Regions from separate parts of the Neobacillus terrisolis genome, predicted to be linked through region 3. Evidence: riboswitches for the same ligand, from Rfam matches in the RefSeq annotation. Region 3 holds a riboswitch; each other region holds the start of a gene.

Region 1 (3,282 bases), on a different contig from region 3:
AACTAAGCATTGATTCTGAAATAATAAAAAATGCCTCTCTGCAGATAAGCAGAAAGGCATAGTAATGTTCTATTCCCTTCTCTCATCTTCCAAAGCGTCTGCTTTGTGTGAATTGGCACCTTTTCAAATTGCATCGAGCAATTTGACGGTTGCCGGGCTTCATAGGGCACGTCCCTCCACCTCTCTTGATAAGAGCAAATATATTTATTATTTTTAAAATTTCCGATAACAAACTTAGCTATGAAAGTGATTTTATCACGGAGTAAAAATAGGTGTCAATATATTTTTTATACTAAAATAATTTTTCTGACAAATTCGATAACCTTATTCTATTGAGGATAACCCAGTAGCTTCTTTAATCGCTTGTTCAAGGTCCTCGATTAGATCCTCCACATTTTCAATTCCAATTGATAGTCGAATAAGATCCTCTGGTACACCAGCTGCTGCCAAGCCTTCTTCGTCTAATTGCTGGTGAGTCGTGCTTGCAGGATGGATGACTAAACTTTTTGCATCGCCTACATTGGCTACATGGGTCCAAAGATTTAATTCATTAATAAATTTCGCCCCTGCTTCTCGGCCACCTTCAATTCCAAAGACAACGACAGAACCTGGACCTTTTGGCAAATATTTATCAGCAAGCGCTTTGTCAGGATGCCCCTCATTACCAGGATATAAAATCCATTTAACTGCAGGATGAGCATCTAGATATTCAATAATTTTTTTCGTATTAGCGATATGCTCCTTCATACGAACATGGAGTGTCTCCAATCCTAATGTAATCTGGAAAGCATTAAGCGGACTAAGAGCAGGCCCCATATCTCTCAATAACTGAACTCTTGCTTTTACGATATATGCAGCAGCTCCAATTGCTTCGCTATAGACAATATCATGGTAGCTTGGATCAGGCTGTACAAAGCCTGGGAACTTGCCTGTACCCCAATCAAATTTTCCGCCATCCACGATGACTCCGCCCATGGTCGTTCCATTGCCGCCTAACCATTTAGTTGCAGAGTGGATAACAATATCAGCACCAAATTCAATTGGCTTTAATAAATAAGGTGTTGCAAAGGTATTATCTACGATTAGCGGAACGCCTGCTTCATGAGCAATTTCCGCCACTTTTTCAATATCTAATATTCTTAAGCTTGGATTTCCGATCGTTTCAGCGAATACAGCCTTAGTTTTGTCCGTGATCGCTGCTCTGAAGTTTTCAGGATCCTCAGCATTAACGAACTTAACATTTATTCCATATTTAGGAAGGGTTATCGCAAACAGATTGTATGTACCTCCGTAAAGAGTGGAAGCAGCGACAATTTCATCGCCAGCCTGGGCAACATTTAAAATGGCGATGGTAATGGCTGACATTCCGCTTGCTAATGCTAAGGCACCGATTCCCCCTTCTAATAATGCGACTCTTTCTTCAAGAACGGTAACGGTTGGGTTATGTATACGGGTATAAATATAACCTGGCTCTTTTAGAGCAAATAAATTAGCAGCGTGTTCTGTATTTTCGAATTGGTAGGCATTGCTCATGTAGATGGGAACCGCTCTTGCCCCGGTTACTGGGTCTGGAGCTAATCCTCCATGTACACTTAAAGTCTCGAAACGATAATTCTTTTGTTTTTCACTCATTCTCTTTCTCTCCCCTAATATTTTTTTAGGCTTTGTTAAATTTGTCTGTTGATTACAGCGAGAGGTGCTCCCTTTCCGCGGGGGAGTCCGGGAGCCTCCTCGGCGCAAGCGCCTGTGGGGTCTCCCGAGACACCTTCTCCCGCAGGAGTCTCGCACCTTCCGCTCCAATCAACAGATGCTCATAAACAAACAATGTTCTTTAACACAGCCATTTTTTTAAAAACCAAAAAACCCTCTTCTTTTCATAAGAAGAGGGTTGGAGCTCAGTCTCTTCTTATCTTTCAGAGCTTACACTCTGCTGGAATTAGCACCGCGTTCATAACCGGTTGCCGGGCGTCATAGGGCCAGTCCCTCTACCTCTCTTGATAAGAACTTAATATTCACATTTATTTGAAAATAATAGTATCATAGGAAATTTATTTAAGTCAACATACATTTGTTAAATTTTCCAGGTCCGGCTCCTCAGATGATCCCTGTTTCGTTAAAAATAAGACAGCCTCAAGCAATAATATCTTTCTTAACGAAGCAGATACCGTCAGAAGTTGATGACTGACAGCTTCACGAAGCTTCATTTTACCTCCCAACAAATGGACTGCAGTACTGTAGCTGGAGACAATGGTTACGACATCATCCTGACCCTCAGGAAACTTTTCAAGCATTTGGGCAACTCCATTTTCGACGGAAAGGAAATACTTCCCTCTGTCTGTATCAAAACATATCCTTAATTCCCGACTGTTTCCTAAATTATGAATGTGACTCTTTTGGTTATAGTCATGAATAAAGGTATCCAACAAACACCCCATCGTGATCACCTCACCTATACCATTTAGATGAATTGATTATTTTTTCATACAAATATGGCACTGATCGAAATGCATATAATTTTTCTGCCACGACCCCTTCTTTTATAAAAAGCAGGCAAGGTACACTTTCGATTGTTAACTGTGCAGCTAGTTCCGGAAAGAAATTAACATTCAGCTTTCTAATCTCAATCTCCGGTAAAAGCTCCTCAATCACTGTTAACATTATCCCGGAAACCTGGCAGGTTCCGCACATGGGTGTGTAAGTATAAATGAGCCCATTAAAATGACGCTTGAAGATGGAATCGATTTGCTCCGTTGACATTTCCTGCATCGTATTACTTCATCCTCTTTCTAAAAACTGCGTAAAAACATCAATATTTGCTTGAAGTAACACCGTCGCTAAATGATGCTCCGGTGCTGTGGCAACCTCCTTATACGACTTATCAATATAGAGGTGCTCTGCTTCGGGAAATTCTTTTTTAAATTGTTTTCGCAGTTTTTCTCCTGCTTTATCAGCATCCACTAAAATATATACATCCTTATCTATAACAGAGTCAATCAATTCTTCCAAACGATTCAGTCCGATTGTTCCATTCGTGCAAATGATTTCAATAGGTTCCTTGATAATACCCTTTACCTTCTTTTTATCGGAGGTTCCCTCAACAATGATGACCTTTTCAATCGCCTGTTTCATATTTATCACCTAAAAACGAAGATGTATTTATAGTAGATTATTCTATATTCAATAAGTTGGTGTTGTATTCCTGCTATATCTCTCAATTACTAATATTTTGCCTAAACTAATCACAAAAGCGGAAGCGCCCGGGTAGCGACGTATGGACTGGAG
Region 2 (3,282 bases), on a different contig from region 3:
ATGCTGTAAATCAAGTCCAGCATTCGTCACAGGGACAGTAATGACCTCTACCCCCTTCTCTTTAAATAGAGCAAGTTTATTTTGATCAACCCCATCACCGGTTATGATCCAAGTTTGGGCTTCTGAAGTCTCTGTTACCTGTGCATCTAACGGCAGCCGTAAATGGGTATCAAGGATGACTCGAACCGGGTTTTTCCCACCCTCCGGCAGTCGTGTCGTCAGCTGGGGATTGTCCGCTAGGACTGTACCAATCCCAACCATAATGGCATCGACTTCGTTCCGTAAATGGTGAACGGATTCTCTTGCCTCACTACTCGTGATCCATTGAGAATGCCCGTTTGCGGCAGCAATTTTCCCATCAAGCGTCATCGCAACTTTTGAAACAACAAAAGGAGTATTGGTTAACATATTATGAATAAATCTTTCATTTAAGCGATGCGCTTCCTGCTCCATTACTCCAACAATTACATCAATGCCTGCTTCTTGAAGAATGTTTATCCCTCGCCCTGCCACCAGCGGGTTAGGGTCCTGCATGGCGATCACAACCTTTTTAACACCTGAATTTTTAACTAATTCAGCACATGGCGGGGTCTTTCCATAGTGTGAACATGGCTCTAAGGTCACATATAATGTTGCATCTTTAGCATGGTCCCCCGCCATTCTAAAGGCGTGCACCTCTGCATGAGGTTCACCAGCCTTGCGATGCAGACCCGAGCCGACAATCATCCCGTTTTTTACAATGACAGCACCTACTAATGGGTTAGGGTTTGTCTTTCCCCTTGCGGAAGCCGCTAATTCTAAAGCAAGATTCATATAATATTGGTCAGTTTTCATACGGATTACTCCTTATATAGTTATTTCCTTCTGCTCTGGTATGTGCCCGGATTTCATTACTTTTGTTTCTAAGTACTTCTTATTATAAAGGTTGCTATCTCCCCATAACGGTTGATGAGAATCAGCAGATAAACCTTTTTCCTTTAAAGCGAAAAGTTTTTTAGGATTGTTTGTAATTAGAATAACGGGCTTAGATCGCAATTCTTGTAAAATCATTAAAGGTTCTTCGTAAGTACGGAGGTCATCTTCAAAGCCAAGCGCATGGTTTGCTTCAACGGTATCGTACCCTTCCTCTTGAAGCAGATAAGCGAGCGACTTGGAAAAAAGACCGATTCCTCTACCTTCGTGGTTGGCTAAGTAAAATAGGGCCCCATGGCCATTTTCAACTATCATCTTTAGGGACTGGTGCAGTTGATACCCACAATCACAGCGTTTACTCCCAAAAATATCGCCGGTGTGACAGATACTATGGAAGCGGACTAAAGGATGGTCGCTATTCTCGAAGTCTCCATAAACCAAGATAGATGATTGTTGAAGATCCGCCAATGATGCTGTTGTAATTGAATCAAGTACAGAATCTTTATCTATTGTATCCTCTTTTAATTTTAACCAAGTATACCATTTAAATGTAACTACTTTATTTTCTAATTGTATTGGCAATGTCACCGGGCCAACTAAACAAACACTGGACTGGTCCTGATTCTGAACGATTTTCATTTTCTCTTTTAATCTATTTTTTATATCAATTGTTAACATATTTTATTCTCCTATTTCTGTATACTCATTTTGTATGTTCTGAGCATAAAATAGTAAACAACACGCGTCAAATAAAAAACCTTCACCTTCCCTTCTTTTAAATTGCTCTGTTAAATCTGGATGTTGATTTCCGCTACAGGCGCTCGCTTTCCGCGGGCGATCCGGGAGCCTCCTCGGCGCTGTCGCGCCTGCGGGGTCTCCCGTGATCCGCTTCTCCCGCAGGAGTCTCACGCCTTCCGCTCCAATCAACATCGTGATCAAAAACAATCACGAATTTTAACATAGCTTTAATGTAAAATAGTAATTATTATATTTACCGAATATTTTAATAAAGTAATTGACATGTTAATAGGTAATATAGTAAAGTTTAAAAAAATCGAATATTATTGAGTTCTTATCCAGAGAGGTCGAGGGTATGGCCCTATGACACCTCAGCAACCATCAGTGGCTTGTTCATTGATAAGGTGCTAAGTCCAGCAAGTTTTTAAAACTTGAAAGATAAGAAGAATGGCTAAATGTCCTAACCTACTAAAGTCTTCTTCTTATAAGAAGGCTTTTTTTATTATCTTAACTAGAGGAGTGGCGGCTTTGTATAAAATTGACACAGTACTAGCACAAATTGGAAACCGAAGCGAAACAACAACAGGAACAGTAAATCCTCCAGTCTACTTTTCGACCGCATATCGGCATGAAGGGATTGGGCAATCAACAGGTTTTGATTATATCCGTACAGGAAACCCCACTAGAAAAATTCTTGAGCAAGCCATAGCAGAACTAGAAAACGGCGACCAGGGGTATGCTTGCAGTTCAGGTATGGCCGCCATCCTTACCATCCTTTCTATTTTCCAATCGGGGGATGAGTGGATTGTTTCAAAGGATTTGTATGGCGGCACTTACCGCATATTAGAGCAAGGTTTTAAAAAATGGGGCTTAACCAGCCATTATGTGAACACAACACATCCGGAGGAGATTATCAAATACATATCTCCAAAAACGAAAGCAATCTTTATCGAAACACCTACGAATCCGTTAATGGAGCAAACCGATATTAGTGCTGTTGCAGCGATTGCCAAGGAACACGGGGTTCTTTTAATCGTTGACAACACCTTTTATACTCCTCTTCTGCAAAAGCCGATTAATCTTGGTGCAGATATTGTGATTCACAGTGCAACGAAATACTTAGGCGGACATAATGATGTACTCGCAGGATTAATCGTCGCAAAAGGAAAAGAGCTTTGTGAAAGTCTCGCTCTTTATCATAATGCTGCCGGAGCCGTATTAAGCCCGTTTGATTCATGGTTGTTAATCCGCGGTATGAAGACCTTATCATTGCGGATGGAACGGCATGAGAAAAATGCTAAGGCTGTTGTTGAGTACTTATCTGCTCATGATGATGTGATCGATGTTCTATACCCGGGAAGAGGCGGAATGGTTTCATTCCGGATTAAAGACGAAACTTGGGTGAATCCATTTTTACAAAATATGAAGCTCATATCATTCGCGGAAAGCTTAGGTGGGGTCGAGAGCTTTATTACCTATCCATCAACCCAAACACATGCCGACATTCCTGAACAGATAAGACTAGAAACGGGTGTCTGTAACCGGTTGTTACGCTTTTCTGTCGGCTTAGAGGACGCAGAAGATATTATTAATGATTTAAACCATGCTTTAACCAATGCTAAAAAGGAGGTA
Region 3 (3,282 bases):
AGTAACTCCACGTTCTGTACCAGCAAGTTTTGAAGTATAACCACTTAGGAAGTGGTACATCGCTTGTTCTTTTGTAAGCTTAGAGATTGGAGGTAATACCCCAAATGCATCAGCCGTTAAGAAAATAATCGTGTTTGGATGACCAGCAACGCTTGGATCTACGATGTTGCTAATCGCTTGTAAAGGATACGCAGCACGAGTATTTTCAGTTAAAGATGTATCACAGTAATCCGCAATACGGCTTTCTTCGTCAAGGATGACATTTTCAAGCACCGCACCGAAACGAATGGCATCGAAGATTTGCGGTTCTTTTTCACGCGTTAAATCAGCGCATTTAGCATAGCAGCCGCCCTCGATATTAAAGACACCGTTTGCAGACCAGCCATGTTCATCATCACCGATCAGCTTGCGATTAGGATCTGCTGATAAAGTTGTTTTACCTGTTCCGGAAAGACCGAAGAATAAAGCGACATCGCCTTCAGCACCAACATTTGATGAACAGTGCATTGGCATAATACCGTTTTCCGGTAGCAGATAATTCATAACAGAGAAAATTGATTTCTTAATTTCTCCAGCATATTCCGTACCGCCGATTAAAACCGTTCTCCGTTCAAAAGAAATAATGATAAACGTTTCAGATGCCGTTCCATCAACAGCTGGATCTGCTTTAAAGTTTGGAGCACAAATTACAGAAAATGGCTCATCGTGGTTTGTTAATTCGCCCTCGTTTGGACGAATGAAGAGTTGATGGGCGAAAAGGTTATGCCAAGCATACTCATTGATGACTTGGATTGGTAATCTGAATTTTTTATCCGCCCCAGCAAAACCGCGAAATACATATACTTCTTCTTGTTCTTGCAAATACGTAATTACCTTATTGTAAAGGTTTGAAAATGCTTCTTCCGAAATGGGTTGGTTAACAGAACCCCATTCAATTTTGTCCTTAGATCCTGCTTCTTCTACAATATACTTGTCTTTAGGTGAACGACCAGTATATTTTCCAGTTGTCGCCCGAACCGCACCAGTAGAGGAAAGGATACCTTCTTTACGTTCTAGTACCTTTTCAACTAATTGCGGAACAGAGAGTTGATTGCGAATATTGCTCCCTTTTAACAATTCATTCAGTTCATTGGAAATACTTACAGAATTCATCTGATAAATACCATCCTTTATCAAATATTTTTGAGTGTTGTGAATAGTATAACACATTAGGATAAATAATCTATACTAATATGCATTTTTTTCTAAAATAAAATAAATTAACATAGTTTTCTCCTTATATAAGGTTGTTATTTAATTAAATGTGTTAATTAAGATATTCTAATTCGGTCGGATAAGTACCAATAATGAGTAATAATAGGTGCAGCGAGCGCGGATTTATTCTTTACTAATTGGTGAACAATTCTAAAAAACAATTGACATCATTAAAACCTATAAGGTATGATTCTACCTTGAACGGATACTCTCTTATCCTGAGCTGGTGGAGGGACAGGCCCTATGAAACCCAGCAACCTGCTAAATAAGAAAATCTACTGAGGTAAACCCTTGGGATTTCTTTTAAGCAAAGGTGCTAACCTGACGCAAGGTATATAAACCTTGAACGATAAGAGTGAAAGGCGCAAATTGTTGCTCAAAACCTTTCCTCATTAATAGGGAAGGTTTTTTATTTTGCACCTAAGAAAAAATGTGTTAGCTTTTATCCCCCAATCATCATGAATCCATTACATAACTGGGATAAAAACTCTATGTTTATTTCATACTACTTAGGGAATGAGTACCGTATCAACATGAGGTTAACAAAAGGGACGAATAAATTTCCGCGGCTAACCTCGCTTTATTTCTATATATAAGGAGGAACTAAGATGTCAAAACGTCGTTTGTTTACTTCTGAATCGGTAACAGAAGGTCATCCCGATAAAATTTGTGACCAAATCTCTGATGCGATTTTAGATGCTATTTTAGCAAAAGATGCTAATGCTCGCGTGGCTGCGGAAACTTCAGTAACAACTGGTTTAGTTCTTGTAGCAGGTGAAATCACTACTTCTACTTATGTGGATATCCCAAAGCTTGTCCGAGAAACGATTAAAAATATCGGCTATACTCGGGCTAAATACGGTTTTGATTTTGAAACATGTGCCGTGTTAACTTCAATTGACGAACAGTCACCTGATATTGCGATGGGTGTTGATAAGGCGTTAGAAGCTAGAGAAGGTCTTATGTCTGATGAGGAAATCGAAGCAATTGGTGCTGGTGACCAAGGTTTAATGTTTGGGTTTGCTTGTAATGAAACAAAGGAGCTTATGCCTCTTCCTATTTCATTAGCCCATAAGCTATCACGCCGTCTTACAAAAGTTCGCAAAGATGAAATTCTTCCTTACCTTCGTCCAGATGGAAAAACTCAAGTTACCGTTGAATACGATGAGAATGATAAGCCGGTACGTATTGATACGATTGTTATTTCAACGCAGCATCATCCTGAAATTTCTTTAGAGCAAATTCAAAGAAATATTAAGGAACATGTGATTAATCCGGTTGTTCCACAGGAACTAATCGATGAAAATACGAAATATTTTATTAACCCAACAGGCCGTTTTGTTATTGGCGGACCGCAAGGGGATGCTGGTTTAACTGGCCGGAAAATTATAGTTGATACTTATGGTGGATACGCTCGTCACGGTGGCGGCGCGTTCTCCGGTAAGGATCCAACTAAAGTAGACCGCTCAGCAGCTTATGCTGCTCGTTATGTTGCAAAAAACATTGTTGCTGCGGGTCTGGCTGAAAAAGTGGAAGTTCAGCTTGCCTATGCAATTGGAGTGGCACAGCCTGTATCGATCGCAGTTGAAACGTTTGGAACAGGAAAGGTTAGCGAAGACGTTTTAGTTGATCTTGTTCGCAAAAACTTCGACCTTCGCCCGGCTGGAATTATTAAGATGCTGGATCTGCGTCGCCCAATTTACAAGCAAACGGCTGCTTACGGTCATTTTGGCCGTACGGATGTTGATCTTCCTTGGGAACGTACGGACAAAGCCGACAGCTTAAAAGAACAAGCCAATCAATAAAATAATAAGCTAGAGGGTGTCCCTTAGGGGCGCCCTCTTTTTGGCTATCCGTTTTTAACTAGTCTGTTGATTTCCGTTCCAGGCGCTTCGCTTTCCGCGGGGCGGGCGGTAAGCCTCCTCGTCGCTATCGCTCCTGCGGGGTCTCACCTGTCCCGCTGCTCCCGCAAGAGTCTTCGCGCCTTCCACTCCAATCAACAGGCCCATTTGCATGGAAAAGTCGATG

Evidence for each region. Region 3 has a riboswitch for S-adenosylmethionine ahead of metK (methionine adenosyltransferase). Riboswitches for the same ligand answer to the same signal wherever they lie in the genome.
Region 1: linked by a shared signal. The riboswitch ahead of ACI48O_RS06145 (O-acetylhomoserine aminocarboxypropyltransferase/cysteine synthase family protein) and the one ahead of metK (methionine adenosyltransferase) in region 3 are both predicted to bind S-adenosylmethionine.
Region 2: linked by a shared signal. The riboswitch ahead of ACI48O_RS13315 (methionine biosynthesis PLP-dependent protein) and the one ahead of metK (methionine adenosyltransferase) in region 3 are both predicted to bind S-adenosylmethionine.

What each region holds. Positions count from the first base shown of each region.
Region 1 is NZ_JBKFGH010000008.1:101,856-105,137, forward strand. Features, by position in the region: SAM riboswitch class I at 80-195, opposite strand; gene ACI48O_RS06145 (O-acetylhomoserine aminocarboxypropyltransferase/cysteine synthase family protein) at 325-1,632, opposite strand; SAM riboswitch class I at 1,904-2,004, opposite strand; gene ACI48O_RS06150 (hypothetical protein) at 2,058-2,435, opposite strand; gene ACI48O_RS06155 (thioredoxin family protein) at 2,446-2,766, opposite strand; gene ACI48O_RS06160 (toprim domain-containing protein) at 2,776-3,129, opposite strand.
Region 2 is NZ_JBKFGH010000020.1:44,563-47,844, reverse strand. Features, by position in the region: gene ribD (bifunctional diaminohydroxyphosphoribosylaminopyrimidine deaminase/5-amino-6-(5-phosphoribosylamino)uracil reductase RibD) at 1-834, opposite strand, end outside; gene ACI48O_RS13320 (GTP cyclohydrolase II) at 847-1,590, opposite strand; SAM riboswitch class I at 1,982-2,095, shown strand; gene ACI48O_RS13315 (methionine biosynthesis PLP-dependent protein) at 2,179-3,282, shown strand, end outside.
Region 3 is NZ_JBKFGH010000011.1:9,481-12,762, forward strand. Features, by position in the region: gene pckA (phosphoenolpyruvate carboxykinase (ATP)) at 1-1,152, opposite strand, end outside; SAM riboswitch class I at 1,465-1,610, shown strand; gene metK (methionine adenosyltransferase) at 1,863-3,059, shown strand.